Regions from separate parts of the Microbispora sp. CSR-4 genome, predicted to be linked through region 1. Evidence: riboswitches for the same ligand, from Rfam matches in the RefSeq annotation. Region 1 holds a riboswitch; the other holds the start of a gene.
What was found. Region 1 has a riboswitch for thiamine pyrophosphate ahead of thiO (glycine oxidase ThiO). Riboswitches for the same ligand answer to the same signal wherever they lie in the genome.

Region 1 (4,407 bases):
CGAACTGCGGGTCCTCGGCCAGCGAGCGGTGCATCACCTTGACGGCGACCGTGCGGTCGAGCCGGACGTCCAGAGCCAGGTATACGGAGGCCATGCCACCCCGGGCGATCCGGGACTCGACGCGGTAGCGCCCGTCGAGCAACTGCCCCACGAGCGGGTCGGTTAGCGTCGTGTCCACTCGCCAGAGTTTACGGGTGATTTGCCGCCGGGCGTGTTCCCGAATCCCAAACCGAGACCTATTCGGCAGCCTCGCGCGCCGTCCGAAAAGCCATACCGATTCCGAAAACCGGCCTTACCAGACGCGGAATCGGCCGCCTCCCGCCTCGCCCGCGCCGGCGTTCCGGGGCAGGCGGGCGAGAGGAGGACAGAGGCCACGGCGGTGCCGGACCGCAGAGCCGGGCTGCGGTGCCGGACCGTGGTGCCGGACCGCAGAGCCGGACCCCAGAGCCGGACTGTGATGGCGGACTGTGGTGCCCGACCGCAGGGTCGGTCCGCACAGTTGGACCGTGGTGCCGGACCACGGCGCCGGACCACGGTGCCGGACTGTGCGGCGGATCTCAGGACGCGCGGGCGGGCGAGGACGCCTCGGCGTAGCGGCGGCGCGGGATGCGCCCGGCGAGGCGGGCCGTCCGCCCGGCCGTGACCGCCTGCCGCATGGCCGCCGCCATCAGGTCCGGCCGGTGCGCCCGGGTCACGGCGCTGGCCAGCAGGACGGCGTCGCAGCCCAGCTCCATCGCGAGCGCGGCGTCGCTGGCCGTGCCGATGCCGGCGTCGAGGATCACCGGCACCGTGGCCGCCTCGACGATCAGCTCGATGCTGTGCGGGTTGCGGATGCCCAGCCCGGAGCCGATCGGGGCGCCGAGCGGCATCCCGGCCGCGCACCCGGCGTCCTGGAGCCTGCGGGCCAGTGCCGGGTCGTCGCCGATGTACGGCAGCACCACGAAGCCGTCGGCGACCAGCCGCTCGGCGGCGTCGAAGGTCTCGATCGGGTCGGGCAGCAGGGTCCGCTCGTCCGCGATGACCTCCAGCTTCACCCAGTTGGTCTCCAGCGCCTCGCGGGCCAGCCGGGCGGTCAGCACCGCCTCCCCGGCGGTGAAGCAGCCCGCCGTGTTCGGCAGCACCTTGATGCCGCGGGCGCGCAGCAGGTCGAGCACCGAGCCACGCGACTGCGGGTCGAGCCTGCGCATCGCGACGGTCGTCAGCTCGGTGCCGGACGCCTCGAGCGCCTGGTCGAGCACCTCGAGCGACGGCGCGCCGCCGGTGCCCATGATGAGCCGCGAGGTGAACTTCTCCCCGCCCAGCACGAGGACGTCGTCGGTCATGTTCACCCTCCCTGCACGGCCGTGAGCACTTCGACGCCGTCGCCGTCGGCGACCTGGGTGGAGTCCCAGGCGCTCCGGCTGACGACCTCGCCGTTCAGCGCCACCGCGACCCCCGACGTGAGGGCCGTGAGGGTCCGTACGGCGTCGCCGACCGTGGCGCCGTCCGGCAGCTCGGCCGCGCCTCCGTTGATCGTGACTTTCATTGGCTGAATCTCCCTGGATCGCAGAACCGGGCGACCGGGGGCACCTCGTCGCCGGTGAGGAACGCGGCGACGGCGTCGGCCGTGACCGGGGACAGCAGCACCCCGTTGCGCCCGTGCCCGGTCGCCGCCAGCACGCCGGGCGGCCCGGCGGGACCGATGAGCGGCAGGTTGTCGGGTGTGCCCGGGCGGAAGCCGGTCGTCGTCTCGGCGAGTTCGAGCTCGGTGATGCCGGGCACCAGCTCGCGGGCGTCGCGCAGCAGCTCGTAGACGCCTCCGGCGGTGACCCGCGCGTCGTACCCCATCTCCTGGGTGGTCGCGCCCAGCGTGATCTCGCCGTCGCCCCGGGGGACGAGGTAGGCGGGGGAGCCGTGCACCAGCCCCCTGACGCACCGGGTGAGGAAGCCCCGGGGCCCGCGCAGCCGGAGGATCTCGCCCTTGACCGGGCGCACCGGCAGGCCGGGCAGCAGGGACGCCGACCACGACCCGGCCGCCACGACGACCTGCCCGGCCGCGACGGTCCCGCCGGACTCCAGCCGTACGGACGGACCCCCCGCCTCCGGGGCGTCGATCGCGGCGACTCGCTCGGTCACCAGCGTGCCGCCCGCCTTCTCGAACGCCGTGAGCAGGGCGCGTACGACCCTGCGGGGGTTGACCCAGGCGTCGTCGCGGGCCAGCAGCCCACCGCGTACGGAGGGAGAGAGCATCGGCTCGAAGGAGCGGCACTCGCGCCCGGTGAGCCGCTCTACCCGCAGGCCGAGCGTCCGCTCGAAGGCGGCGAGGTCGTCGAGGACGGCCATGTCGTCCGCGCCGCGGGCGACCTCCAGGGTGCCCTCGGTCCGGTAGTCGAGGTCGGCGCCGGTCTCGTCCTCAAGCTCCGCCCGGAACGCCGGCCAGGCCGCCAGTGACGCGAGACCGAGCCGCAGCAGCGGCTCCTCCGTGTAGGTCACCTCGCTGACCGGCGCGAGCATCCCCGCGGACGCGTGGGTGGCGCCGCCTCCGGGGGAGGGGTCGGCCACCGCGACCGACAGGCCGCGCCGGACGGTGCGCCAGGCCGCGGCCAGGCCTTCCACCCCGCCGCCCACGATCACGACGTCGTAGCCGGACTGAACGCCGGGTGGCGGTGTGCGGGACACAGCGCTCCCTTCGCCGGCATTACCCGGATCAGGTCGGGGCGGTCGAGAGCCTCGTGCTCTCCTCTCAGCCCGGTCCGCCGGGCTCCCGCGCGTCTTACGTCCCCAAGGGTAGTACGCCGCCCGAAACGGCCGATCGCGGGACCGATGAGCCCGGGTGGTGAGAGCACCCGGGGCCTCACAACCCGGGCCTGTTCGAGTGCGCGTCAATTACCCAACTCGTTATGGGGGCCCCGTTGGCCAGGGCCCCTGTCGGCAATCTATGGTCGAGCTGTGGATCACGTCGTGGTGGTGGGTGCCGGCCTGGCCGGCGTGCGAAGCATCGAGGCGTTGAGGTTCCGTGGGTTCACCGGACGCATCACGCTCATCGGCGAGGAAAACCATCGCCCCTATGACCGGCCGCCGCTGTCGAAGGCGGTGCTGCTCGGAGAGACCGACTCCACCGTGGTCGACTCCGATCTCGACGCCCTCGACGTACGGCTGTGCCTCGGCACGGCGGCCAAGGGCCTGCGCGAGGGCGTGCTGGAGACGACCGAGGGAGAGCTGGAGTACGACGGCCTGGTGATCGCCACCGGCGCCGCCCCGATCCGCCTGCGCGGCGAGGGCCGCCAGCACGTGCTGCGCACGATCGAGGACGCGCTCGCGCTGCGCGAGCGGCTGGTCCCCGGCGCCCGCGTGGCCGTCGTCGGGGCCGGCTGGATCGGCGCCGAGGTCGCCACCGCGGCGGCCAGGGCCGGGTGCGCCGTGACCGTCGTGGAGGCGGGGGAGAGCCCGCTCGCCGTGGCCCTCGGGCCCGAGGTGGGCAGCCACACCACCGGCTGGTACGCGCGGGCGGGCGTCGAGCTGCGCCTCGGGGCGCTGGTCGGCAGCGTGGACCCCGACGGCCTCACGCTCATGTCCGGCGCCCGGGTGCCGGCCGACGTGGTCGTCACCGGCGTCGGTGTGCGCCCGGCCGTCGACTGGCTGAAGGGGTCGGCGGTCCGGGTCGACGACGGGGTGGTGGTCGACGAGCACCTGCGCACGTCGCTGCCCAACGTGGTCGCGGTGGGCGACTGCGCGAGCTGGTGGTCGCGCAGGTTCCGCACCCGGCTGCGCGTCGAGCACTGGGACACCGCGCTCCAGGCCCCCGACGTGGCCGCCGCCACCCTGCTGGGCGAGGAGGCGGTCTACGACCCGGTGCCGTACTTCTGGTCGGAGCAGTTCGGCCACATGGTGCAGTTCGCCGGTCACCGGGAGGCCGGTGACCGCATGGTGCTGCGCGGCGACCCGCGCAGGGACCCGAAGTGGGCGGTGTGCTGGCTGAAGGCCGACGACCGGCTCGCCGCGGTGCTCACCGTCGACCGCCCCCGCGACGTGGTGCAGGGCCGGAAGATCATCGAGAGCGGCCGGCGGCTCGACCCCCTGCGGGTGGGGGATTCGGCCCGGCCGCTACGCGACTGCATTATGGCTTAATCGAGGTGTTTCGTGGCGGCCCGCCTGTGGTAATGGTGGTTCCGTGACGCTTACTGTTGCGCAGATCGACCGGGAGACCGACCAGCTCGTAGGGGAGTGGCTCCCCCTCTCGGAGGCCGCCAAGAAGCTGGGGCTCAGCGTCGGCCGCGCCAAGCAACTCCTCAAGGACAAGAAGCTCGTCGGCGTCCGCCGGGGCGGCGGCGAGCCGCAGATCCCGGCGGTGTTCATCGCGGACGGTGAGGTGCTCAAGGGCCTGCCCGGCACGCTCACCGTCCTGTCCGACGCCGGGTACGACGAGGT
Region 2 (4,407 bases), on a different contig from region 1:
GCCGTGCTGCTGGTGGACGAGCCGACGGCCGCGCTCGACCGCGCCCGCAGCGACGACATCGTCACGCTGCTCGCGCACGAGACGCACGAGTCCGGGGTCGCGACGATCATGGTCACCCACGATCACGATGTGCTCGGCCACTGCGATCGCGTCCTGTCGATGGTGGATGGGAGACTGTCGGAATAGGGCCGACCATGGCGGAGGGGAGCAGGTGCCACGCATTCGGGCGTCCACCGTCGCCGAGCATCGGGCAGCCCAGCACCGCGCGCTGCTCGACGCCGCCAGGGAGATCCTCGCGGAGACGGGCCGGCCGCCGACGCTGACCCGGGTCGCGGAGCGCGCCGGGCTGGCCCGGCCCAGTCTCTACCAGTACTTCCGGTCCTCCGAGGACCTGCTCAACGCGCTGGTGGAGGACGTCTTCCCCCGCTGGTCGGCCGAAGTCGCGGCGGCGATGGACGCCGCCGCGACCCCCGCCGACCGTGTGCTCGCCTACGTGCTGGCCAACTTCGAGCTGATCGGCGAGGGTGAGCACGCGCTGGCCACCGTCCTCGCGGAGGTCGCGCCGGGCGACACGGTCGCCGAGCAGAGCCGTGCCATGCACCGGCAGCTCCTGGAGCCGCTCGTGGAGGCGCTGCGCGATCTCGGCGTCTCCGCGGTGCCCGAGACCGCGGAGATGATCAATGCCATCGTGTTCGCCGGGTCCCGGTTGATCGAGTCCGGTACGGATGCGCAGATTGTCGGGGAGTCCGCACGGGCCCTGCTGGAGCCGTTCGTACGCACTGCGGACAGGAGCGGCCACCCGTCCTGAACCACCGGACCACGCCCTCGGACGACTCTCGCGGACGCCGATGAGGCTGTGCGCTCAGCGGCGAGACCGCAGGCGGCGGCCCGGGAGAGACAGCACGACGGTCGCCAGCCCGGCGACGAGGAACGCGGCGAGCGCGGCGTTCATCCAGGGCTGGTGGACGAACCCGATGGCGTCGCGGACCCTGGTCCAGATCCCGTCCCACCAGGCGACGGTCGGGGTGGAGGTCACGATCCAGTACGCCGCGAACCCGAGCACCCACGGCACGACCATGAGCCAGCGCGAGGGGGCGTCCTCGGCCGTGTTCCACCGGCCCCTGCCGCCGAGCAGGAAGTAGTCCACCACGAGCACGGAGAACATCGGCACGAACACCGCGCCGATCACGCTCAGGAACGCGCCGTAGGAGTTCACGTCGGCGAACAGCGCGATCAGCGTGGTGAGCACCCCGATCACGACCGAGATCACCCGTCGGTCCCAGCGCGGCGCGAGGTTCTGGATCGACACCGTCGTCGAGTAGACGTTCGCGAACGACTGGTCGGCCTCGCGCAGCACCAGGATGCCGAAGAACACGACTCCGAGAGGAGCGGCCACGAACGGGTCCCACACCTTGTCGCCGTCGTTGCCGACCAGGGCGAGCGCGGCGATGCCGAGGGCCAGGCAGGCCACCTGGGCGATCGTGTATCCGGCGACCACGCCGGTGAACGCCGCGCCGCTCGACCGCGAGTGCCTGGCGTAGTCGGCGGCCATCGGCACCCACGACACCGACAGCGCGATGACGTAGTCGACGGCGGGGGCGAAGGCGTCCCAGGAGCCACCCCCCACGGACGGCCCCTGCCGGAACAGGGCGATCGACAGCCAGATCATCGCGATCACCACGCCGGCGGTGACGTAGCGCCGCAGCAGCCGCAGCGCGCCGAGCGGCCGGATCGTCAGCGCGATCGTCAGCACGCCCGCCGCCACCGCCCACACCGCGTACGGCACCGCCGTGCCGAACAGCGCCTGCGCGCCGTTGGCGATGACCCACAGCTCGAAGGCGCCCCAGCCGAGCATCTGGATGATGTTCAGCACGGTCGGGATGTACGACAGCCGGGCCCCGAACAGGCCCCGCAGCAGCACCATGGCGGGCCGCCCGGTGTGCACGCCGGGGATCGCGGCCAGGCCGACCATCGCCGTGCCGAGCAGGCTGCCGACGACGGCGGCGAGCACCGCCGCGGTGAACGTGAGCGGCTTGCCGCCCAGCGGGTCGAGCAGGAACAACGCCCCCGAGAAGCCGAGAAGGCTGACCCCGAGGTTGGCCCAGAACGCGCCCTGGTCGAGCAGCCCCAGGGTCCTCGGAGCCTCCTCGTCCAGAGTGAGGGGAACCTCCGCGTGCGCGTCGTCGACGACGGCAGAAGTCATCACACGCTCCCTACGCCGGCATTATCCGGACAGGTTCATGCGGTCGGCGGCACGAGTTCGATCCGCCCTCTCAGCCCGGTTTCGCCCGAGCTCCCGCGAGTTATTGATGATGTCTTGGGGATTATGACACTTATTTGACCGTTTTCCTACGCCACCCCCCGCCCGTACGCGGTCGACGCCCGCGTCCGTGCACAAGCCACGCCCGCGCTCCCCACGCGACCGCCGCCGCCGTACGCGAGCGATACGCCCCGTGTCCACGCGACCGCAGCGCACCGTGTCCAAGCGACCGCCGCCCCGTCCGTACGCGATCGCCGCCCAGTCCCCAGACGACCGCCGTTTCCGTCGCTACGCGACGTAGGGCGTCTCTCCCGTCTCGCTCACCATGGGACGCCCGACCGCGGCCCAGGACCGCATGCCGCCGTCCACGTTCACGGCGTCGCGGCCGATGTGGTTGAGCCACATCGCGGCGTGCGCCGACCGGCCGCCGACCCGGCAGACCACGTACACCGGCCGGTCGTGCGGCACCTCATCCACCCGCGCCTGCAGCTCGCCGAGCGGGATGTGGACGGCGCCGGGCGCGTGGCCCGCCACCCACTCGTCTTTTTCGCGGACGTCCAGCAGGTACGCGTCCTCGGGCAGTGCCTCGGGGGCGATTTCCGGCAAAGTCATGCGCCCATTCTGACGGCACACCACCGATGCCCGGGCCCGTGCGGCGAGCTGTGACCCACGGTGATCCGCGGGCGCTACTTGAGCAGGCGCGACAACCGGCGGTCGGCCAGCGGCTTGCCGCCGGTCTGGCAGGTCGGGCAATACTGCAGCGACGAGTCGGCGAACGACACCTCCCTGATCGTGTCGCCGCACACCTCGCACGCCTCGCCCGTACGGCCGTGCACGCGCAGGCCCGACTTCTTCTCCGACTTGAGGTCCTTGGCCGCCAGCCCCCTGGCCCGCCCGACGGCGTCGCGCAACGTGCTCACGATCGCGTCGTGCAGGTCGGCGACCTGGCCGTCGGTCAGCGTTCCGGCGATCTTGAAGGGGGACATCTTCGCGACGTGCAGCACCTCGTCGGAGTAGGCGTTGCCGATGCCCGCGATCACCTTCTGGTCGCGCAGCAGGCCCTTGATCTGCGTACGGCTGCCGCTCACGATCGTCTTGAGCAGGTCGGGCGTGAAGTCCTCCGACAGCGGGTCGGGTCCGAGGCCGGCGATGCCGGGAACGTCCTGGGGATCGCGCACCACGTAAACGGCCAGGCGTTTCTGTGTGCCCGCCTCGGTCAGCTCGAACCCGGGGGCGCGGCCGTCCTCGCCTGGTGACAGCCGCACCCGGACGGCGAGCGGGCCCTTGCCCGGCCGCACCGGTTTGGCGCCGGTGAGGTCGTCACGCCAGCGCAGCCAGCCGCCGCGGGCCAGATGGGTGACGAAGTGCAGGCCGTCGCAGTCGACGTCGAGGAACTTGCCGTGCCGCGCCACGCCGGTGACGAGCAGCCCGGCGAGCGCGGTGACAGGGGGGTCGACGGTCTTGAGCGCCTGGAAGGCGGTCACGTCGACCCCGATGACGGCACGGCCGACGGCGTGCTCGCGGAGGAACTCGGCGAGCGCCTCGACCTCGGGCAGCTCCGGCATGCCCTCACACTAACCCCGCCCCTCAGGGCACGTCCCAGAACGCGAGCTCGTGCTCCATCCCGCGGACGAACAGCTCCCGGGCGCGCGCCGGGTCAGGCGCCGCCTCGTCGATCATCGTCCCGATGCGCGCGGCCAGGGCCGCGAACCCGGGATCGGCGTAGGTGTCCACCCAGGCGCGGTAGCGCGGCTCGGCCGGCGGGTCGGCGGCCAGGATCTTGCCGAGCGTCGAGTAGCCCCACATGCAGGGATAGAGGGCCGCCAGCCCCTCGCCGTAGTTCGCCGCCGACTCCAGCAGGAACGACGTGTACGCCGCGCAGGCCGGCCCCTTCACCGCGCCGTCGAGGTCGGCGCCGAACCCGGCCGCCAGCGACCGGTGCAGGTCGAGCTCGTCGTGCCAGGTCGCGTACGCCAGGTCGACCAGGTCGCCGAGGTGGGCGTCCGGAGCCTGCCAGGCCAGCCGCGAGAACACCCGGACGTAGTCGAGCAGGAACAGGTAGTCCTGCTCCAGCCATGACCGGAAAACCGTCTCGGGCAGGTCGCCCGCCGCGATGCCGCGTACGGTCGGGTGCGCGAGCTGGGCGT

Region 2: another riboswitch for thiamine pyrophosphate. It lies ahead of FLV34_RS14185 (cytosine permease); the one in region 1 lies ahead of thiO (glycine oxidase ThiO).

Annotation. Positions count from the first base shown of each region.
Region 1 covers NZ_VJVX01000001.1:411,165-415,571, reverse strand. The annotation lists gene FLV34_RS01965 (PASTA domain-containing protein) at 1-178, opposite strand, end outside; gene FLV34_RS01960 (thiazole synthase) at 558-1,322, opposite strand; gene thiS (sulfur carrier protein ThiS) at 1,325-1,525, opposite strand; gene thiO (glycine oxidase ThiO) at 1,522-2,658, opposite strand; TPP riboswitch at 2,647-2,757, opposite strand; gene FLV34_RS01945 (NAD(P)/FAD-dependent oxidoreductase) at 2,929-4,107, shown strand; gene FLV34_RS01940 (Rv2175c family DNA-binding protein) at 4,151-4,407, shown strand, end outside.
Region 2 covers NZ_VJVX01000015.1:93,861-98,267, reverse strand. The annotation lists gene FLV34_RS14195 (ABC transporter ATP-binding protein) at 1-186, shown strand, start outside; gene FLV34_RS14190 (TetR/AcrR family transcriptional regulator) at 212-808, shown strand; gene FLV34_RS14185 (cytosine permease) at 863-2,203, opposite strand; TPP riboswitch at 2,194-2,310, opposite strand; gene FLV34_RS14180 (rhodanese-like domain-containing protein) at 2,549-2,872, opposite strand; gene FLV34_RS14175 (Fpg/Nei family DNA glycosylase) at 2,947-3,825, opposite strand; gene FLV34_RS14170 (TenA family protein) at 3,848-4,407, opposite strand, start outside.